DNA from 2 places in the Xanthomonas sp. WHRI 7945 genome. Region 1 is predicted to be linked to the other one. Evidence: predicted binding sites of a transcription regulator. Region 1 holds the regulator's gene; the other holds the start of a gene.
What was found. Region 1 encodes FliA, which starts transcription of late flagellar genes. Its sites were predicted from a motif close to TAAAGTTTNNCNNNCNNNGGCCGATAA; they were not measured.

Region 1 (11,375 bases):
GCCACCCTGGCCAAGAGCGCGCCGAAGCTGGTCGAGGACCTCACCCCCAAGGCGCTGCCGCTGTCGGTGGTGGTGCGCGTGCTGCAGAACCTGCTGATCGAGAAGATCCCGGTGCGGCAGCTGCGCAAGATCGTCGAGGCGCTGGTCGAGCAGGCCCCGCAAAGTCAGGAACCCGGCGTGCTCACCGCCGCGGTGCGCAATGCGCTGGGCCGGTTCATCGTCCAGGAAATCGCCGGCATGTCCGCCGAACTGCCGGTGTTCACCCTGGCCCCGCAATTGGAACGTGTCTTGCAAGACTCTACCCAAGGCAACGGTGCCGCGCTGGAACCCGGCCTGGCCGAGCGACTGCACCAGAGCCTGGCCGAATGCGTCAGCAAGCAGGAAGCGCGCAACGAACCGGCCGTGGTGCTGGTCCCGGCGCAAGTCCGCGCCGCGCTGGCCCGCCTGGTCCGCCACAGCGTCCCCTCGCTGTCGGTGCTGTCCTACAGCGAAGTACCGGAAGACAAGCGGCTGAAGTTGGTGGGAACGATTAGTTGAAGCGGGGACCCGGGACCGGGACCAGGGACCCGGACAAGCGAAGAGCGACACAGCGGTACCGACGCAACGATTGGATGGTTAGGCACTCATGAATTTGGCAGCACATAGGCAATCGCTGGGCACCGGGACATCGGCTTTTGCCGGGTCCCTGGTCCCCGGTCCCCGGTCCCGGAGAACTCACGCATGAAAATCAAACGCTTCGTAGCCCCCGACATGCGCACCGCGTTCCGCATGGTGCGCGACGAGCACGGCCCGGATGCGGTGATCCTGTCCAACCGTCGCACCGACGAGGGCATCGAGATCGTCGCCGCCAGCAACTACGACGAGGCGCTGGTGCAGCAGGCGCTGGACGCGGTGCGGCCGGACGAGACGGCGCGGCTGCCGGTGTCGGCCGCCAACCCGGCGCCGCGTGCGGCCAAGGCCGGCGCCGCGGGCAACTCGGCGATGGCGATGATGGCCGCGATCAGCGACCGCCGCGCGCCAGCCGCAAACGCGACGGCGGCGCAGGCCGCCCCGGCGCGGCCGCTGACCCAGCCGGCCGCGATCGCCGCCTCGGCGATGCCGGCCGGCGCGGCGACCGCGCCGAGCCGACCCGCCGCCGCACCGCGTGCCCCGGCCCCGGCCCCGGCCGCGGCCCAGGCGCCTGCCGAATTCCGCATTCCCGAGGACGTGTTCCGCAACGCGCCGATCAGCGTGCCGATGCCGAGCCCGTTCGCCGCCCCGGCCGCCGCTGCCGAAGCGGCCGCCAGCGCCGCGGCGGTGCCGAGCTGGCTCGAAAACATCGCCGCGGTGTCGCTGACCCCGGCGGCGCCGGTCGCAGCGGCCGCCGCGTCGGCCGCGGCCACCACCGCGCCGGCAGCGGCAGCCGCCAGCGCCGGGATCCCGGCGCCGGCCACGCTGACGCCGGTGCCGAGCTTCCCGGCCGTGCAGAACGACGAACAATTGACTCAGCTGCGCGACGAACTGGCGCTGATGCGGCAGATGATCGAGCGCGAGATGAACCGGCTCACCGACGAACGCCTGCGCGGCTCGCCGGTACGCGCCCAGGCGCTGGAGCTGATGGACGACTACGGCTTCGACAGCGGCCTGACCCGCGACGTGGTCATGCAGATCCCCGCCGACCTGGAGCTGCACCGCGGCCGCGGGCTGATGCTGGGGCTGCTGTCCAAGCGCCTGCCGATCGCCCCGCTGGACCCGATCGAGGAAGGCGGCGTGATCGCCCTGATCGGCCCCACCGGCGCCGGCAAGACCACCACCATCGCCAAGCTGGCCTCGCGCTTCCTGGAACGCCACGCCGCCCGCGACGTGGCCCTGGTCACCACCGACACCATCCGCGTCGGCGGCCGCGAACAGCTGCACAGCTACGGCCGCCAGCTCGGCATCGCCGTGCACGAGGCCGACAGCGACGCCGCCCTGCAGCAGCTGCTGGAGCGCCTGCGCGACTACAAGCTGGTGCTGATCGACACCGCCGGCATGGGCCAGCGCGACCGCGCGCTGGTCGCGCAGCTGCACTGGCTGCGCGCGTCGCGAGTGGTCCGGTCCTTGCTAGTACTCCCTGCCAACGCGCATTTCTCCGACCTGGACGAGGTGGTGCGCCGGTTCGCCGGCGCCGATCCGCAGGGGGTGATCTTGACCAAGCTGGATGAAACCGGGCGTTTTGGCAGTGCTCTGTCGGTGGTCGCGGACCACCGGCTTCCCATCACCTGGGTGACCGATGGTCAACGCGTGCCGGACGACCTGCACCGCGCCAACGCCGCCAGCCTGGTATTGCGCCTTGAAGATTTGCGGCGCGCTGCCGATAAGCCCTGTACTCCGGAGCAGAACCATGCCGTCGCGTGATTACGCCAATCTGACCAATGCCTTCCCCCTGTCGGCCACCCGCAGCGAACCGCTCGGCCCGGTGCGTACCATCGCCGTGACCGGCGGCAAGGGCGGCGTCGGCAAGACCAACATCTCGGTCAACCTGTCGATGGCGCTGGCCGACATGGGCAAGCGCACCCTGCTGCTGGACGCCGACCTGGGCCTGGCCAACGTCGACGTGGTGCTCGGGCTGACCCCCAAGTTCACCCTTGGCGACCTGGTGGCCGGCCGCTGCACGCTGGAAGAGGTGATCATCGACATGCCCAACGGCCTGATGGTGGTGCCCGCCGCCTCCGGCCGCCGGCACATGGCCGAGCTGCCGCCGGCCCAGCACGTCGGCCTGGTCAATGTGTTCTCCGAGCTGCAGCGCGAGCTGGACGTGATGGTCATCGACACCGCCGCCGGCATCACCGACAGCGTGCTGACCTTCTGCCAGGCCGCGCAGGACGCGGTGGTGGTGGTCTGCGACGAGCCGGCCTCGATCACCGACGCCTACGCGCTGATCAAGGTGCTGTCGCGCGAACGCGGCGTGGACCGGGTGCAGATCGTCGCCAACATGGTCCGCGACCTCAACGAAGGCCGCCTGCTGTACGACAAGCTGAGCCGGGTCTGCGAGAAGTTCCTCGGCGACGTGTCGCTGAACTACCTGGGCTGCGTGCCGCAGGACGACTGGCTGCGCCTGGCGGTGCAGCGCCAGCAACCGGTGGTCAAGGCCTACCCGTCCAGCCCGTCGGCGCAGGCGATCGCCGAGATCGCCCGGCGCACCGCGCGCTGGCAGGCACCGACCGCGCCGCGCGGCAACGTCGAGTTCTTCGTCGAACGGATCATCCAGCGGGGGGTCGCCGCATGAACGTCGCCGCCCAATACCGCGCCGTGCAGCGCAACAGCTCCAACGACTACATCGCCCAGCATTCTGACCTGGTGCGGCGCATCGCCCACCACCTGGCCGCGCGGCTGCCGGCCAGCGTCGAGATCGACGACCTGATCCAGGCCGGCATGATCGGCCTGATCGAGGCCTCGCGCAGCTACGATGCCGACCAGGGCGCCTCGTTCGAGACCTACGCCTCGATCCGCATCCGCGGCTCGATGATCGACGAGATCCGCCGCGGCGACTGGGTGCCGCGCTCGGTGCACCGCCGCGCCCGCGACGCCGCCTCGGCGATCCGCAAGATCGAGCAGAGCACCGGCCGCGCCGCCGCCGCCAACGAAGTGGCCGCAGCGATGGACATGCCGCTTCCCGAATACCTGCGCTTGATGGAAGATGCCGCGCGCGGCCAGGTGCTGAGCCTGGAATCGCGGGTCGAGGACCACGGCGAGCTGGACACCATCGCCAAGGGCGGGCCCAATCCGCAGCAGATGCTGGAACGCAGCGAATTCGGCCGCGAGCTGGGCAAGGCGATCGCGCAGTTGCCCGAACGCGAGCAGCTGGTGCTGTCGCTGTACTACGAACAGGAATTGAACCTGAAGGAAATCGGCGCGGTGCTCGGTGTCAGCGAGTCGCGCGTCTGCCAGATCCACGGCCAGGCCACGGTACGGTTGCGCGGGCGCTTGAAAGCGTTCGAAGCGGCCGACGCCGGCCTGGAAGACGAAGAATAAGACCCAAGGAGTTAGCGGTGAACAAGAACATGCGGATTTTGATCGTGGACGATTTCTCGACGATGCGGCGCATCGTCAAGAACCTGCTCGGCGATCTCGGCTTCACCAACACTGCAGAGGCCGAAGACGGCAACAGTGCCTTGGCTGCACTGCGCTCGGCACCGTTCGAGTTCGTGGTCACCGACTGGAACATGCCCGGCATGACCGGCATCGACCTGCTGCGCAACATCCGCGCCGACGACAAGCTCAAGCACCTGCCGGTGCTGATGGTGACCGCCGAGGCCAAGCGCGAGCAGATCATCGAGGCGGCGCAGTGCGGCGTGAACGGCTACATCATCAAGCCGTTCACCGCGCAGACCCTGCAGGAAAAGCTGGGCAAGATCTTCGAGCGCCTGGGAGCGACCGCCTGATGGAAGCCACCGCCGAACGCAGCGCCCTGATCGAACGCCTGCAAGGTGCGCTGGACGCACTGGAAAAAGGCGACGAAGCCGGATGGCGCAAGGAAATCGACACGCTCGCCGCCTGGCGCACGCGGCCGATGATGCAGGGCCTGAGCAGGCTGGCGCGCGACCTGGGCCAGGCGCTCGGCGAACTGCCGACCGTGCCCACCGAGGCCGGCGAGCTGGACGATGCCTGCTCGCGCCTGGACCACGTGGTGGCGATGACCGAAGAGGCCAGCCACCGCACCCTGGACCTGGCCGAGGAATGCCGCGCACTGGCCGAACAGCTGCGCGCCGGCGGGCTGACCGGCGACCAGGGCGAGATCCTCGACAAGATCCGCCACAACCTCACCGAGATGGCCCTGGCGCAGAGCTTCCAGGACCTGACCGGGCAGATCATCCGCCGCGTCGCGACCATCGTGCGCCGCGTCCACGAAGGCTTCGGCGCGCTCGGCCTGCCGCCGAAGGAAGACAAGAAACCCGACGGCAGCCTGGCCGGCCCCGCACTGGCCGGACTGGACCGTCACGGCGTGTCGCAGAACGACGCCGACGACCTGCTGTCCGGACTGGGATTGTAATTTTATGAGCGCCGTACCCGACGACATCGCTGCCGACTTCATCATCGAAGCCCAGGAAATCCTGGACCGGCTCGGCGAGCAGCTGGTGTCGCTGGAGCAGGCGCCCGAGGACAGCGACCAGCTCAACGCGGTGTTCCGCGGCTTCCACACGCTCAAGGGCGGCGCCGGCTTCCTGGCGATCAACGCCATGGTCGAGCTGTGCCACGCCGCCGAGGACACCCTGGGCCAGGCCCGCGCCGGCCAGGCCACACTGCAGGCGCGGCACTTCGACGCCGCGCAGCAGTCGCTGGACTACCTGCAATCGATGCTCGACGCGTTCGGCAGCGGCAACGAACCGCCGCGCGCGCCGCAGCAGCTGATCGCGCAGTTCGCGACCAGCGGCGAAGAGACCGCCGCACCCAGCGCCAAGGCCGCTGCGGTCGCCGCGCCGGCAGCGGCCGCGGGCGGCAACAGCGAGATGATCGACGACGACGAATTCGAAGCGTTGCTCGACCAGTTGCACGGCGGTGCCGCACCGGCCGCGCTGCCGGTACCGGCCGCCGCGCCGCGGCCGGCACCCAGCGCCAAGCCCGCCGGCGCGCCGGCCAAGGCCGCCGAACCCGAACACACCGTGCGCGTGGACACCAAGCGCCTGGACGCGATCGTCAACCTGATCGGCGAACTGGTGCTGTCGCGCAACCGGCTCAAGACCCTGCGCGTGCGCCTGCGCGACGAGGAACTGGACCGCGCGGTCAGCAGCCTGGACATCGCCACCGCGCGCCTGCAGTCGGCGGTGATGCGCACCCGCATGCAGCCGGTCGGCAAGGTGTTCTCGCGCTTCCCGAAGGTGGCGCGCGACGTCGCCCGCTCCCTCAACAAGGAAGTGGACCTGGAACTGATCGGCGCCGAAACCGAACTGGACCGCAACCTGGTCGAGGCGCTGGCCGATCCGCTGGTGCACCTGGTGCGCAACGCGATCGACCACGGCATCGAGACCCCGGCGCTGCGCGAGGCCACCGGCAAGCCGCGCGGCGGCCACGTGCGCCTGTCGGCGCAGCAGGAAGGCGACTACGTCAGCATCGAGGTACAGGACGACGGTGCCGGCATCGACCCCGAACGCCTGCGCCAGAAGGCGCGCGAGAAGGGCCTGATCGATCCGGAAGCCGCCGCGCGGCTGACCACCGAGGAATGCCTGCACCTGGTGTTCCTGCCCGGCTTCTCGACCAAATCCGAAGTCACCGACATCTCCGGCCGCGGCGTCGGCATGGACGTGGTGCAGTCGCGCATCCGCGAACTCAGCGGGCAGATCCAGATCCAGTCCGAACTGGGCCGCGGCAGCCGCTTCCTGATCCGCGTGCCGCTGACCCTGGCGATCCTGCCGACCCTGCTGGTGCAGGCCGGCGACACCGTCTATGCGCTGCCGCTGGCGCGCGTGGTGGAAGTGCTGCACGCGCCGAGCCGCTCGCTGGGCTGGTTCGACGGCCGCGCCGTGCTCGACCGGCAATCGCACACCCTGCCGCTGGTCGACCTGCGCCAATGGCTGAACATCGAGGCACCGCAATTGCCGCTGCTCACCGTGGTGGTGCTGCAGGCCGGCGAATCGCGCATGGGCCTGGTCGTGGACCAGGTCCGCGGCCGCGAGGAAGTGGTGATCAAACCGCTGCCGCGCGCCCTGCGCGGCCTGCCCGGCTACGCCGGCGCGACCCTGATCGGCGACGGCCGGCTGGCGCTGATCCTGGATGTGGACGGGTTGAAGAGCTGAGGACTCGGGACTCGGGACTCGGGACTCGGGACTCGGGACTCGGGATGATGTCCCGGGCCAAATCGCTGTTAAGCGATTTGATGAAAAAAGTGCCGATTTTTTTTGAAGAAAAAGCGGCTTTTTTTTAACCCAGCCGCTTTTCTGTAGGAGGGGCTTCAGCCCCGACGCCGTACCGATAACGCCTCGGGGCTGAAGCCCCTCCCACAGAAAAGCAAAAACGCAGCGCACTCGCGACCACCCTCCGAGTCCCGGGTCCCCAGTCCCGAGTCCCGAGCTCCACCATCAAGTCCCTCCCCCATCTGCCGATAGATCCTGCATGGACAAACTCAGTCTCATCGGTCTGCTGTTGGCGATCGCCTCGCTGGTCGGCGGCAGCATCCTCAAGGGCGCCGGCATTTCGGCGCTGTGGTCGCCGGCCGCGTTCGTGATCGTGATCGTCGGCACCGTCGCCGCGATCCTGGTGCACACGCCGCCGGCGGTGTTCCGGCGCGCGTTCCAGATCGCCAAGTGGATCCTGCATCCGCCGGCCAGCGATCGGCAGCAGCTGCTGCAGCAGATCGTGGAGTGGAGCAACATCGCCCGCCGCCAGGGCCTGCTCGGCCTGGAGAACCAGGTCCAGCACCAGCAAGACCCGTTCGTGCGCAAGGGCCTGCAGATGCTGGTCGACGGCGTGGAACCGGAATCGATCCGGCACATGCTGGAGATCGACCTCGACGGCCAGGAACACTGCGACCTGGCCGCGGCCAAGGTGTTCGAAGGCATGGGCATCTACGCGCCGACGTTGGGCATCATCGGCGCGGTGCTGGGCCTGATCGCGGTGATGAAGAACCTGGCCGACCCGAGCAAGCTCGGCCACGGCATCGCCGCCGCGTTCACCGCCACCATCTACGGCATCGCCTCGGCCAACCTGCTGTTCCTGCCGATGGCCAGCAAGCTCAAGAGCGTGATCAAGCACAGCAGCGGCGAGCGCGAAATGATCATCGAAGGGCTCATCGCCATCGCCCAGGGCGAGAACCCGCGCAACATCGAATCGAAGCTGGCCGGCTTCTTGCATTGACCCGACCACTATGGCCCGCAAGCGTCAGCACGAAGATCACGTCAACCATGAGGCATGGGCCATCCCCTATGCCGATCTGATGACGTTGCTGCTCGCCTTCTTCGTGGTGATGTACGCGCTGTCCACGGTCAACGAGGCCAAGTACCGGGTCATGGCCGACGCGATGAGCACCGCCTTCGGCGGCGCGCCGCGGACGATGAGCCCGGTGCAGGTCGGCGAGCGCCTGATGCAGGGCCAGGGCGGCGCGCGTCCGACCCCGATCAAGTCCAGCCCGGCGCTGTCCCTGCCCGACCCGAACCGGCTGCCGTCGGCCTCGCCGCTGCGCGCGGCCGACGCGCTGCGCAACGAAGAACAACTGCGGCGCGCGCAGCGCCAGCTCGACGGCATCGCCGCCCGGCTCGGCGCCGCCCTGGCGCCGCTGATCGACAAGAAGCTGATCAGCGTGCGCCATGCCGGGCTGTGGATCGAAGTGGAGATCAACAGCGACATCCTGTTCGGCTCCGGCTCCGCGTCGCTGGACCAGAGCGCTCGCGCCACCCTGACGCAACTGGCGCAGGTGCTGGTGCCGGTGCCCAACGGCGTGCGCGTGGAGGGCTATACCGACAACAGCCCGATCGCCACCCTGCAGTTCCCGTCCAACTGGGAGCTGTCGGCGGCGCGCGCGGCCAGCGTGGTGCATCTGTTCGCCGACCAGGGCCTGCAGCCGTCGCGGCTGTCGATGATCGGCTACGGCGAGTTCCGCCCGCTCGCCGACAACGACAGCCAGGCCGGCCGCAACGCCAACCGCCGCGTGGTGCTGGTGATCCTGGCCGATGCCGGCGGCGCCGAGGCCGACAGCCTCGACGCCGGCCGCGGCACCGCGCCCGTCGCCGCGGCGGCCGGTACTCCGTCGCCGCAAGACCGATTCAGCAGTGCCGGCACCGCGCCGGCGTCCCCGATCCAACCCGCCGCGGCGGCTGCCGGCGCTGCCGGCGGGCCCCGCGCCGTACCTGCCGCAATTGAAGGAGTGAACTGATGCGCATCTGGGCGATTGCCAACCAGAAGGGTGGCGTGGGCAAGACCACGACCACGCTGGCGCTGGGCCGCGGCCTGGCCATGCTCGGCCACCGGGTGCTGATGCTGGATCTCGATCCGCACGCCTCGCTGACCCGCGCCTTCGACGTGCCGCAGGACCCGCCGCCGAGCGGCGTGCTCGACCTGTTCGCGACCCCGCCGGGCGACCTGGCGTCGCTGGCCCACAACAGCCCCATCGACCGCCTCAGCTACGTCTGCGGACAGACCGCGCTGGCCACGCTGGAGCGGCGCAGCGCCAACCAGCCCGGACTCGGCCTGGCGCTGCAACAGGCCATGGCCCGCCACGTCGGCCAGCACGACTACATCCTGCTCGACTGCCCGCCGACCCTGGGCCTGCTGATGATCAACGCGCTGGCCGCGGCCGATCGGGTGATCATCCCGACCCAGGCCGAACCGCTCGCGCTGCACGGCCTGGCCAGCATGGTCCGCACCGTGGACATGGTCGAACGCTCGCGCCGCCGGCCCCTGCCCGCCTCGATCCTGCCGACCCTGTTCGACAAGCGCACCCGCGCCGGCAACGACAGCCTGCGGCACATGCAGGACAGCTACGGCGAGCGGGTCTGGGAAGACGCGATCCCGGTCGACACCAAGATCTGCAACGTCAAGGCCTTGACGATCGCCGGCGTGCCCGGCGACTACCCCGGCCGCGGCCTGGCCGCCTACCGCCGCGCGCTGGAATGGCTGATCGCCAGCGACGCCACGCCGATGGAGCAGGCCGCATGAACACGCCCGGCGTGATCGACGACTATCTGGAAGGCCTGCTGCACGACGTGATCGCCGAAGAGCAGAACGCCGAACGGCTGGCGACGCTGGCCGCTGCCAGCGCCGCGCCGACGCCGGCGCCGGCGCCGCAAGCGGAACCGGTCGCCGAGGCGCCCGCAGCGGCCGGCCCTACACCTGAAGAAATCGCCGCCGCGGTGCTGGCCGAAGCCGATTCCGATCCAGCGCTGGCCGGCATCATGTCGCAGCAGGCGCTCAAGCCCGCAGCGGCCGGCCCCACCCCGGAAGAAATCGCCGCCGCGGTGCTGGCCGAAGCCGATTCCGACCCGGCCCTGGCCGGGATCATGTCGCAGCAGGCGCCGAAGCCCGCGCCGGCCGGCCCCACCCCGGAAGAAATCGCCGCCGCGGTGCTGGCCGAAGCCGACTCCGATCCGGCCCTGGCCGGCATCATGTCGCAGCAGGCACCGAAACCTGCGCCGGCCGGTCCCACCCCGGAAGAAATCGCTGCCGCGGTGCTGGCCGAAGCCGATTCCGACCCGGCCCTGGCCGGCATCATGTCGCAGCAGGCGCCGAAGCCCGCAGCGGCCCCCACTCCGGAAGAGATCGCCGCCGCGGTGCTGGCCGAAGCCGATTCGGATCCGGCGCTGGCCGGGATCATGTCGCAGCAGGCGCAGCCCGACGCCGAGCGCCAGGCCGACCTGGAGGTGGTCGCGGCGATGGAGATGGAACGCGCCGTCACCACGCCGCGCAACCTGGCCGCCGAGGACGATGCCGCCGAAGCGCGTGCGATCAAGCGCGCGCCGATGGCGGTGCCGCCGGAGCGTCGCGCCGAGGCCGAGCGCGCACTGGCCGGCGGAGCCTCGCGCTTGCCGCCCAACCTGGAGGCGTTCATGGCCCCGAGCGCGGCGCACGAAGCCTCCCCGCACCAGCGCCGCGCGCCGGACCGCAGCACCCGCTGGCTGCGCCTGCGCTGCGGCGAACAGGCCTACGCGCTGGAACTGCTGAAGGTGCAGGAAGTGGTGCTGCCGGTGCCGCTGTTGGCACTGCGCGGCACCCCGACCGCGATGCTGGGGATCATGAACCTGCGTGGCCAGGTGGTGCCGGTGATCGACCTGGGCATCCATCTGGGCGCCGCGCCGATCGAGATGGACATGCTCACCCGGGTGGTGGTGCTGGAAGAGAACGGCGAGACCCTGGGCCTGCGCGTGTCCGCGGTCGAGGACGTGGCCAGCCTCACCGACCAGCAGATCGAGCCACCGGACAACGCCCGCATCTGCCGCATCTCAAACCACCTGTTCCGCGGCGTGGCGCGGCTGGGGGCGCAGCCGATGATCCTGCTCGACGCCGAGCAGCTGCTGCACTGACGCGCCGGACGCGTCGCTGCAGGCAGGTCCCCCGCGCCCGCGCCTTGGCGCGCGGGCGCCAGGAACCAAGCAAACGCAGCGCGTGCGGCAATCCGGCGACGCCGCCACGGCGGCGTCCAGGCTTGCCGCGGACCGCCACGGCGCCGCCGCATGCCCCGCGCGCCGCGGCCCGGCCGCGCGGCGACTGCCAACCCCGCAGCATTTTCCCGATGCGCCGCTAAAGCTTCCCGCGCATTGGCCGTTATCTGCCCTAGAACCATTCGTGCGGAGCAATGATGAGCACAGTCACCCTTGGCGAAGATCTCGGCATCGAGACCAGCGCCGACCTGAAACAACGGCTGACCCCGTTCCTGGCGTCGGACGACGAGCTGCGGCTGGACGCCGGCGAGGTCCGCCGCATCCACACCG
Region 2 (11,375 bases), on a different contig from region 1:
TCATCGACACCTGGCTCATCAGCCGCTGCGCATCGTGGCCGTGGTACAGGTCGCGGATCACCGCGCGGCCGACGATCATGCCCACGCCGGCGGAGAAGCCCTGCAGCGCGCGGAACGCCAGCAGCGTGTCCAGATCGCGCGACAGCGCGCAGCCGGCCGAGGCCAGGATGAACACCACCAGCCCGCCGACGATCACCCGCTTGCGCCCCCAGGCATCGGACATCGGCCCATGCGCCAGGCCCATCAGCGCGTAGGCCAGCAGGTACACGCTGACCGTCTGCTGGATCGCCACCGGGTCGGCGCGCAGGCGCTGCGCCAGCTGCGGGAACGCCGGGAAGATGGTGTCGATCGAGAACGGGCCGAACATCGCCAGCCCGGCCAGCAGCAGTGCCAGGCGGCGGGTCGAGGTCGTCGGGAGCGTCATGCGGGAGATCCTGGAAGGCCGCTCGCGCCAGGCGGCGAACGCGCGACGGCACCGCCCGACGGTGGGCGGCGCTTGGGGACAAAGGAGAGTGCCCATGATAAGCCCTGGCGGACGCCGCGTTAAGCGCCACACCGGCCTGCCCATGCCCATGCGCCGGATGACCGCCATCGCGTTCAGCAAGCCGCTGCGGACGCCCCGCCTGGGCATGCGCGCGCCGCCGCCGTGGCCGCCGCCGGCCACGCTATAATCGCCGGGCAGCATGGTGGGAGAAGCGGGGCGACCCGCTGCCGAAGGCGCAAACGCCCGTAATCGCTCAGGCCCGATACCACCCGCACCAAGACTCTGGAGAGACCGGTCCAACCCGGCGCCGAAGGGGCACGAAGCGCAGCGCACCCGCCGCCGCTTCCAAACTCTCAGGCAAAAGGACAGAGGGGCAGTGGGAAGACATGTGGCTTCCCGTCGGTCGTGTCCGCAGTTGCGGCCGACGGCGGCATCCGTGCGTCCTCCGCCCTTCGTGCCCTCCTCTGCCGGACGACCGCCATGTCTAAGACCCCCTCGCTGCGCGACCTCGAACACCACTCGGCCTTCGTCGAGCGCCACATCGGCCCGAACGACGCCGAGATCGCGCACATGCTGCGCGCCGTCGGCCACGACTCGCTGGAGGCGCTGACCGACGCCATCGTCCCCGCCAAGATCAAGTCGCCGCTGCCGCTGGCGCTGCCCGAGGCGATCACCGAAGAGGAGGCGCTGGCCAAGATCCGCGCCATCGCCGAGCGCAACCAGGTGCTGCGCAGCTTCATCGGCCAGGGCTACTACGGCACCCACACGCCGAAGGTGATCCTGCGCAACATCCTCGAGAACCCGGCCTGGTACACCGCCTACACCCCGTACCAGGCGGAGATCTCGCAGGGCCGCATGGAAGCGCTGATCAACTTCCAGACCATGTGCGCGGACCTGACCGGCATGGAGATCGCCAACGCCTCGCTGCTGGACGAGGCCACCGCCGCGGCCGAGGCGATGACCCTGGCCAAGCGCTCGGCCAAGGCCAAGTCCGACACCTTCTTCGTGCACGACGCGGTGCATCCGCAGACCCTGGAACTGCTGCGCACCCGCGCCGAGCCGCTGGGCATCGTGCTGCGCGTGGGCACGCCGGAGGAAGCGCTGCAGGCCGAGTGCTTCGGCGTGCTGCTGCAGTACCCGGATAGCTTCGGCCATATCGGTGATCACAAGGCGCTGGCCGACGCGGTGCACGCGCGCGGCGGCCTGGTCGCGGTGGCCACCGACCTGCTGGCGCTGACCCTGATCGCCGCGCCCGGCGAATGGGGCGCGGACATCGTGGTCGGCAACTCGCAGCGCTTCGGCGTGCCGTTCGGCTTCGGCGGCCCGCACGCCGCGTTCATGGCCTGCCGCGACGCCTACAAGCGCTCGATGCCGGGCCGCCTGATTGGCGTGTCGATCGACGCCGCCGGCAACCCCGCCTACCGCCTCACCCTGCAGACCCGCGAGCAGCACATCCGCCGCGAGAAGGCCACCTCCAACATCTGCACCGCGCAGGTGCTGCTGGCGGTGATGGCCTCGATGTACGCGGTCTACCACGGCCCCGACGGCCTGACCCGCATCGCCCGGCGCACCCACCGCCTGGCCGCGATCCTGGCCGCGGCGCTGCGCAGCGCCGGCGTCACGGTCGGCGAGCGCTTCTTCGACACGCTGCACGTCAAGGCGATCGACGCCGAGGCGGTCCACGCCAAGGCGCGCGCGGCCGGCATCAACCTGCGCGCGATCGACAGCGAGGCGGTCGGCATCAGCCTGGACGAGACCAGCACCCGCGCCGACGTGGTCGCGCTGGCGCAGCTGTTCGGCGCGCAGGCCGATGTCGACGCGCTCGACGCCGCCACCGCCGATGCGCTGCCCGAAAGCCTGCGCCGCAGCAGTGCGTTCCTGCAGCACCCGGTGTTCAACACCCACCACAGCGAGCACGAACTGCTGCGCTACATGCGCGCGCTGGCCGACAAGGACCTGGCGATGGATCGCACCATGATCCCGCTCGGCAGCTGCACGATGAAGCTCAACGCCACCGCCGAGATGATCCCGGTGACCTGGCCGGAATTCGGCGCGATCCATCCGTTGGCCCCGGCCGAGCAGTCCGTCGGCTACAAGCAGCTGATCGACGAACTGGAAGCGATGCTGGTCGAATGCACCGGCTACGACGCGGTGAGCCTGCAGCCCAACTCCGGCGCGCAGGGCGAATACGCCGGCCTGCTGGCGATCCGCGCCTACCACCGCGCGCGCGGCGAGGCGCATCGCGACATCTGCCTGATCCCCGAATCGGCGCACGGCACCAATCCGGCCTCGGCGCAGATGTGCGGCATGAAGGTCGTGGTCACCAAGTGCGACGCCAACGGCAACGTCGATGTCGACGACATCCGCGCCCAGGCCGAGAAGTACAGCGATCGCCTGGCCGCGCTGATGATCACCTACCCGTCCACCCACGGCGTGTTCGAGGAAGACGTGGTGGCGATCTGCGAGGCGGTGCATGCGCACGGCGGCCAGGTCTACACCGACGGCGCCAACATGAACGCCCTGGTCGGCGTGGCCAAGCCCGGCAAGTGGGGCTCGGACGTGTCGCACCTGAACCTGCACAAGACCTTCTGCATCCCGCACGGCGGCGGCGGCCCGGGCGTGGGCCCGTGCGCGGTGAAGTCGCACCTCGCCCCTTACCTGCCGAAGACGCTGGGCGGCGAAGGCGACGTCGGCATGGTCAGCGCGGCCAGCTTCGGCAGCGCCTCGATCCTGCCGATCAGCTGGATGTACATCACCATGATGGGCAACGCCGGGCTGCGCAAGGCGACCCAGGTCGCGCTGCTCAACGCCAACTACATCGCCAAGCGCCTGGCGCCGCACTACAAGACCCTGTACACCGGCCGCAACGGCCTGGTCGCGCACGAGTGCATCCTCGACGTGCGCCCGCTGGAGAAGACCACCGGCATCGGCGCCGAGGACGTGGCCAAGCGCCTGATCGATTTCGGCTTCCACGCGCCGACCCTGAGCTTCCCGGTCGCCGGCACGCTGATGGTCGAGCCGACCGAGAGCGAATCGCTGCACGAGCTGGACCGCTTCATCGACGCGATGATCCAGATCCGCGAGGAGATCGCCGCGATCGAGGACGGCCGCCTGGACCGCGAGGACAATCCGCTCAAGCACGCCCCGCACACCGCCGCGCAGGTCACCGCCGGCGAGTGGACGCATGCCTATCCGCGCGAACTGGCCGCGTTCCCGCTGCCCACGCTCAAGCAGGCCAAGTACTGGCCGCCGGTGGCGCGCGTGGACAACGTCTACGGCGACAAGAACGTGATGTGCGCCTGCATCCCGGTGGACGCGTACAAGGACGACGTGGTGGCGTAACGCTCCGCGTCGCTGCGCCGTTACTACCAAAGCCGGCCGCGCACGTCGCGGCCGGCTTTTTTTTGACGTGTATAGCCCGGCACTTGCCGGACGCGGCGCAAGCCCGATACGGAAAGCAGTCTCGAAGACTCGCGGGCATCCACCCTGTGGGGGCTTTCCGAACTCGGCGCGATTGGCCCGCACGCCGTTTCCATGCGGCGCACGAGCAAGCTGATGGCCTTCAGCGCGGCGGGAGGCGCCTGGCTTGGCGCTTGGGCACCGCCGGGGACGCCGCAGCTTGCTGCAACCGGCCTGCGGCAGCGGCCTTGAGCAGCCGCTGGAAGGTCGGGCATTGCGCATGCTGGACGGCAGGGCATGCCGCGGCATGGCGCAGTCCCTGGCTCATCGTGCGGAGACGCTTGATGGTCGCGTCGATGTCGTCGGCCTTCGCCGACAGCAGCGTTCTGTCCACCTGCAGCGCGCCGCCGGAACCGAGCATGGCGTGGATGTCGTCCAGCGACAGCCCCCCGGCCTGCCCCAGCGCGATCAGCGCCAACTGGTCGAGCGCGTTCGGCGCGAAGTGCCGCCGGCCACCCGCCGCGCGGCTTGCCGGGAGCAGCCCCTTCTTTTCGTAGAACCGCAGCGTGGAGGCCGGCACACCGGTGCGCCTGGCGACTTCGGCAATGTCCATCGCATGCCCCTTGACTTGAAGTTGACTTCAACTTCTACCATGCCATTGAAGCTCCACTGGAGCAATCGACAAAGGAACAGGCATGACGTGGATGGATGCGGTACGGGTGATGCTGGTCGGGATCGGCGCCACCGCCGTCATGGATGCATGGCTGCTGGCCCTCAGGCGCGTGGGCATGCCCACGCTCGACTACGCCTTGGTCGGGCGCTGGGCGGGGCACCTGCGTCGCGGCAGGTTCGCCCATGCCCGTATCGGGGACGCTGCGCCGATATCGGGCGAGCGGCCGCTTGGCTGGGCGATCCACTATGCCGTCGGCATCGCCTTCGCGGCGCTGATGGTGGCCGTGCAGGGCCTGGCCTGGTTGCGCGAACCTGCCTTGTTGCCTGCCGTGGCGATGGGCATGGCGACCGTCGTGGTGCCGCTGTTGGTCATGCAGCCCGCCATGGGCGCGGGATTCGCAGCGTCGAAGACGCCCACGCCATTGAGGAACTGCCTGCGCAGCCTGGCGACACACGCGGTATTCGGGGCCGGGCTGTTTCTTTCGGCCGCGTTGATCGAACTGTCGGGAGCCTGACATGAAGACCGATCAGATCCATTTCCACGATGGCGCGGCATATGAGCGGTACATGGGAACGTGGAGCCGGCTTGCGGGGAACACGTTCCTCGACTGGCTCGCACCGGAGCCGGACCAGCGCTGGCTGGACGTCGGCTGTGGCAATGGCGCCTTCACCGAGATGCTCCTCGCGCGCTGTCGCCCGGCCTCGGTACAGGGTGTGGATCCCTCCGAGGAGCAGCTTGCCTACGCGCGCATGCGGCCTGGGCTTGGCACCGCGCAGTTCCGCCAAGGGGATGCGATGGCGCTGCCTTGCCCCGACAGCGCGTTCGATGTCGCCGTCATGCCCTTGGTGGTGTTCTTCGTTCCCGATCCGGCCAAGGGCATTGCCGAAATGGAACGCGTGGTGCGCCCTGGCGGCACCGTTGCCGCTTACGCCTGGGACATGCCGGGCGGCGGCTTTCCGTATGAAGCGCTGCTGGCGGAAATCCGCCAGCTTGGCATCGCGGTTCCGGCGCCGCCGAGTCCCGAGGCGTCACGGATGGAGGTCATGCGGGAGTTGTGGGCTGGCGCTGGTCTGGATGCGATTGATACGCGGGAAATCGACGTGCGCCGCACGTTCGCCGGCTTCGACGACTTCTGGGCGACGGTCCTGGGAGCGCCGAGCGTCGGAGCGACGCTCGCGACGATGGCGACCGAGGACCTGGCCGTTCTCAAGGCACGTCTCCGGGCGCGCCTGCCAGCGGAAATTTCCGGCCGTCTCACCTGCAGCGCCCGCGCCAATGCGGTGACGGGGCGTGTTCCGCAATAGCCCTGCCCTGGCCTGGACGAACAGCTCATCCGTGCCGTGACGCCGCAACTGGACAAGCGCTTGAGCGTTCGGCGTGATGCGACGCCGGCGAGTGGGCGCATGCCTACCCGCGCGAGCCGGCCGCATTCCGGTGGATGCGTACAAGGACGACATGGTGGCATCGCTCTCCCTGCCACGCACCGAAGAAGACGCCAGCGATGTATGCGGCGCCGGCGTGCTTTTGCGAAGCGCGCCGCGCTCAGGCGCGCGCCACGCCGGGATCGAAGGCGAAGCCGTCGCCGACCTGCTGCAGGCAGCGCAGCGGCTGCTTGGGCAGCTGGCGCCAGTGCGTGCGCAGCGCGCTGTCCTCGATGCTGCCACCACTCAGCTTGGCCTTGCCGGTCAGGTAGTTCACGCTGATCTCCGTGACCTCGCCGCTGCCGCGGTGCAGGCCGCGCATGTCGTAGCCGATCAGCTGGAAGCAGTCCTGCCGGTAGCGGAACAGGAAGGTCGTCTCGGAGGTGTTCCAACTGCCGGCGCTGGAGAACTGGTGCAGGTTGACCGAGAGCGCGCCGCGCGCGATGGCGGGTTCGCCGCCATCGAGATAGTCCTCCATGTTCGGTGCGTCCGGCCGCGGGATCAGCGTGTGGTCGCGCAGCGCCAGCCGGTAGCCGTCGCCCTCGGCGAAGGCCACCGCCAGCATGCGCGGGTTGGTGTCGAAGCGGTCCGGGCCGAAGCCGCCGTTGTCCAGCACGTTGCGTGGATCGGCCATCTTCAGCACCAGCAACAGGTCGGCGCGGCCATCGCCGTTCAAATCGCCGCGGCGCTCGAACTCCAGCGTCCAACCCGACGGCACGAACGCGGCGGCATCGCGGCCGTGCGCGGGCAGCGGCGGATAGGTGACCGCGGGCGGTTCCAGCGCCTGCGCGGCGGCGGACGCGGCAAGCAGCAGGGGCAGACACGACCACGCGAACCTGGGCGCCATCGCACTCTCGAACATGCAGGAAGGAGCCGTCATGGTGGCACGAATGCCGGCGGCGCCTCAGCCCGGCGCGGCGACGCCCGACGCGCCCGCCGCCGCATCCTGCGCGTGCGCGCAGCAATTGCGGCCGTTGCGCTTGGCGCGGTACAGCGCGGCGTCGGCGTGGTGCAGCAACTCGATTGCCGCATCGGCGGTGGCCGGTCGGGTGGCAATGCCGATGCTGACCGTGACCACCCCCATCGGGCTGGCCGGATGCGGGATCTGCCGCTGCGCGATCGCCGCCAGCAGGCGCTGCGCGATCGCGTCGGCGGCGTCGGCCGCGGTGTCCGGCAGCACCACCGCGAATTCCTCGCCGCCGTAGCGCGCCACCGTGGCGGTATGCGCGGGCAAGGCTTCGGCCAGCGCGGTGGCCACCTCGACCAGGCAGGCGTCGCCGACCACGTGGCCGTGGCTGTCGTTGAACTGCTTGAAGAAGTCGATGTCGATCATCAGCAGCGAACACTCCATGCCGCTGTCCAGCTCGCGCAAGCGCGCCGCCAGGCCGACCCGGTTGGCGATGCCGGTCAGCGGATCGCGCGCCACCTGCTGCTGCAGGCGACGCGTGCTCAAGCGGCTCATGCGTTGGATTTCCAGGTGCTCGCTGTGCAGGAACGCCACGTGCACCCCGTACACCATCACCGCCAGCGTGGCCGCGGCCATGCCCCAGACGAAGCTCACCCGCGCCACGCTGATCGCCAGCAACAGCACCGCCAGCGAGAACACGATCGGCGCGAACGCGGCGATCAGTTCCGCGCCGCGCAAGGTCGGCCGCGCGCGGCGCAACCAGCGCCCGCGCGGCAGCGACGCGACCAGCACCAGCACCGCACCGGGCAGGTCGATCAGCAGCCCGCCCCACCACGGCAGCCCGCCCAGCTCGATGCGGTTGTACAGCGCCGCCACCGCGCCATTGACCCACAGATAGGCGCTGGCGGTGAAATAGAAATGGCGGCGGCTGCAACCGCCGGCGCCGAGCAGCCGCAGCGTGGCCATCGACGCCAGCAGCAGGCCCATCGCGTCGCCATGGTTGATGATCAGGCTGACGTCGGGTTCGGAGAAGCCATCGCTGGAGGACAGCGCCAGATCGATCAGCAGATACAGCAGGCCGGCACCGGCCAGCGCCAGCAACGCGTCCAGCGCCACGATCAGCCGCGGCTGCGGCCGGTTGAACGAGCGCGCGATCAGGAACAGCGCCGGCAGCATCGACGAGCCGGAAAACATCACCCCCAGCTTCTGCAGCGCCGGGCCGTGCTGCGGCACCAGCAGCGCCAGCAGGTTGCAGCCGGTCCACAGCATCTGCACGCCGACCATGCACGCCAGCAGCCGCCACGGCATCCGGTCCACCACCGACGCATGCCTCAGCCGGCGCAGCACCGCCAGCACCGCCATGGCCTGCACCGCCAGGCCGCACCAGTGCGCCGCGGGCGTGCCGGTGCCGCCGCCATGCGCGACCACGGCATGGGCGAGCAACAATCCGATGACGACGATAGGCAACACTACGTTCGGTCTCCGTCACACGATAGGCCGGCGGCGCACTGCATCGCAGCCGCTGCCGATGTTCGCCCCTCCCACGCGGGGGCGCGTCGATGGAGCCAGACTCAACGCACTATCGGCGCCGCGCCGCGATTCTGTAGCGCCAGCTGGCGGAGACGCCCGCTCCGCCACTCAAACCCTCGATCGTAGTGCCTGCACCGTTGCGCAACCGGGACCCCCATCGCAGCTGGCCACCACCCGACGCAGCGGCCCCACCCAGGTGCGCCCTGCTCGCGCCGCGTCGCGACCTGCAGCGCCTCGCATGGCGAGCGGAAGGTGCACGGACCGTTCACGCCCCGCGGCACAGCATCGAGCGGATGCTCCATCGCTTTTCCTGCAGCACGTGCTGCCTTCTGCCGTTTCGCCCCATCCCCCGGAGCATCATCCCATGGCCAGCTCGCCGCGCAAGCCCAGCAAGTCCAGCACTCCCGTCGATACCAGCGCCGTCGCCGACCGACGCGGTGTCGGCGACGAACTGCGCCAGAGCGCCGGCGGCACGCATCCGCCGCTGACCACCAACCAGGGCATCCCGGTCGCCGACAACCAGAACTCGCTGCGCGCCACCCCGCGCGGGCCGACGTTGCTGGAAGACTTCATCCTGCGCGAGAAGATCACCCACTTCGATCACGAACGCATCCCCGAGCGCATCGTGCACGCGCGCGGCAGCGCCGCGCACGGCTATTTCGAGCTGACCGCCTCGCTGGACCAGTACACCACCGCCAAGATCCTCACCGAGGTCGGCGTCAAGACCCCGGTGTTCACCCGCTTTTCCACCGTCGCCGGCGGCGCCGGCTCGGTGGACACGCCGCGCGACGTGCGCGGCTTCGCGGTCAAGTTCTACACCAAGGAAGGCAACTGGGACCTGGTCGGCAACAACATCCCGGTGTTCTTCATCCAGGATGCGATCAAGTTCCCGGACCTGATCCACGCGGTGAAGATGGAGCCGGACCGCGGCTTCCCGCAGGCGGCCAGCGCGCACGACACGTTCTGGGACTTCGTTTCGCTGACCCCCGAATCGCTGCACATGATCATGTGGGCGATGAGCGACCGGACCATCCCGCGCTCGCTGCGCATGATCGAAGGCTTCGGCATCCACAGCTTCCGCCTGCTCGACGGCCACGGCAACAGCACCTTCGTCAAGTTCCACTGGCGGCCCAAGCTGGGCCTGCAATCCACGGTCTGGGACGAGGCGGTGAAGCTGGCCGGCGCCGATCCGGACTTCCACCGCCGCGATCTGTTCGAGGCGATCCAGCACGGCGAGTTCCCGGAATGGGAACTGGGCGTGCAGCTGTTCACCGAGGAAGAGGCCGACAAGTTCCCGTTCGACCATCTCGATTCCACCAAGCTGATTCCCGAGGAACTGGTGCCGCTGAAGATCGTCGGGCGCATGGTGCTGGACCGCTGGCCGGACAACTTCTTCGCCGAGACCGAGCAGGTGGCGTACTGCCCGGCCAACATCGCGCCGGGCATCGACTTCTCCAACGATCCGCTGCTGCAGGGCCGCCTGTTCTCCTACCTGGACACCCAGCTCAGCCGCCTGGGCGGGCCGAACTTCCACCAGATCCCGATCAATGCGCCGAAGTGCCCGTTCGCCAACCTGCAGCGCGACGGCCACATGCAGATGGGCGTGCCCAAGGGCCGCGTCGCCTACGAACCCAGCTCGCTGCAGGACGACACCCCGCGCGAGAGCGTGCGCGGCTTCCCCAGCCACGCCACGCCGGGCGAGCAGGGCAGCAAGGGCCGCGTGCGCGCGGCGAGCTTCGCCGACCACTACAGCCAGGCGCGCATGTTCTTCCGCAGCCAGAGCAAGCCCGAGCAGGCGCACATGGCCTCGGCGCTGGTGTTCGAGCTGTCCAAGGTGGAGACCGCGCATGTGCGCGAGGCGGTGGTCGGGCATCTGCGCCACGTCGATCCGGCGCTGGCGCAGCGCGTGGCCGACGGCCTGGGCATGGCGGCGCTGCCGCCGGCACCGCCCGCAGCGGTGGCGCCGCAGGACATGCCACCGTCGCCGGCGCTGCAGCTGATCGGCAAGATGAAGCACACCCTGCAGGGACGCGCGATCGGCATCCTGATCCACGACGGCTCCGACGCGGCGACGGTACAGAGCCTGCAGAAAGCCGCGCGCGACGCCGGCGCCACGGTCAAGATCGTGGCGCCGAAGCTGGGCGGCGCCACGCTCAGCAACGGCAAGAAGCTGGCCGCGGACGGGCAACTGGCCGGCACCCCGTCGTTCGTGTTCGACGCGGTGGCGGTGGTGCTGTCGGCCGAGGCCGGCAAGCAGTTGAGCAAGGACGCGGCGGCGGTCGATTTCGTCAGCAACGCCTTCGCGCACCTGAAGGCGATCGCCGCCGATGCCGGGGCGCAGCCGCTGCTGAAGGCCGGCAACGTGGCCAAGGACGCCGGCGTGCTGGAAGCCGGCAACGGCAAGGGCTTCATCGAGGCGGCCAAGACCCGCCAGTGGGACCGCGAACCGAAGCTGCGCATGCTCGCCTGAGCCGCGCCGCGCGCGGCATGCTGGACCCGACCGCGCCATGCTTTCGCATGGCGCGGTCTTCGTTTGGCGGCGGATGGCCGGGTGGCAGGCGGCGCTCGCTGGGGCGGACCGGGCGGGATTCGGCCGGAGCCGCCGACCCGGCCGCGTGGCCATCGCAGCCGAGCCAGTGAATGGTCCTCGCAAGTGGCGCTGAACCGGCATCGCCGGCATCCCGCACCGTGGGCGGAGACGGGCCGACCATCGCCCTGCCTAATTTTTAGCCACGTCTCTTGACAGTCTTGTGGCACGTGGCCGCGACGGGCTTATCCACACCCTTATGCAGAAGTCATCCACACCCCTTGTGGACAACGTCGCTGCTTACGGCGCAGCAGGCGCCAAGCATTAAGTAGTTGAAAAACAAGAAAATTCAACAACACCCTCTTGACAATTGCCGATCTGCGCCGCGGCCCGCTGCTGTCTCGCAGCAAAGCGGAGACAAAACTTATCCCGAG

Region 2: the regulator FliA is predicted to act here: its motif matches at 8,464-8,490, upstream of VDQ83_RS17805 (GGDEF domain-containing protein).

The regions. Positions count from the first base shown of each region.
Region 1 is NZ_JAYIQP010000002.1:82,149-93,523, reverse strand. It holds gene flhA (flagellar biosynthesis protein FlhA) at 1-537, shown strand, start outside; gene flhF (flagellar biosynthesis protein FlhF) at 721-2,376, shown strand; gene VDQ83_RS02305 (MinD/ParA family ATP-binding protein) at 2,363-3,247, shown strand; gene VDQ83_RS02300 (RNA polymerase sigma factor FliA) at 3,244-3,993, shown strand; gene cheY (chemotaxis response regulator CheY) at 4,011-4,403, shown strand; gene VDQ83_RS02290 (protein phosphatase CheZ) at 4,403-5,011, shown strand; gene VDQ83_RS02285 (chemotaxis protein CheA) at 5,016-6,752, shown strand; gene VDQ83_RS02280 (flagellar motor protein) at 7,069-7,809, shown strand; gene motD (flagellar motor protein MotD) at 7,820-8,824, shown strand; gene VDQ83_RS02270 (ParA family protein) at 8,824-9,606, shown strand; gene VDQ83_RS02265 (chemotaxis protein CheW) at 9,603-10,967, shown strand; gene VDQ83_RS02260 (STAS domain-containing protein) at 11,243-11,375, shown strand, end outside.
Region 2 is NZ_JAYIQP010000033.1:16,120-27,494, forward strand. It holds gene VDQ83_RS17775 (multidrug effflux MFS transporter) at 1-424, opposite strand, end outside; glycine riboswitch at 757-863, shown strand; gene gcvP (aminomethyl-transferring glycine dehydrogenase) at 965-3,826, shown strand; gene VDQ83_RS17785 (helix-turn-helix domain-containing protein) at 4,047-4,496, opposite strand; gene VDQ83_RS17790 (DUF2938 domain-containing protein) at 4,579-5,070, shown strand; gene VDQ83_RS17795 (class I SAM-dependent methyltransferase) at 5,072-5,860, shown strand; gene VDQ83_RS17800 (hypothetical protein) at 6,099-6,824, opposite strand; gene VDQ83_RS17805 (GGDEF domain-containing protein) at 6,882-8,351, opposite strand; gene VDQ83_RS17810 (catalase) at 8,779-10,884, shown strand.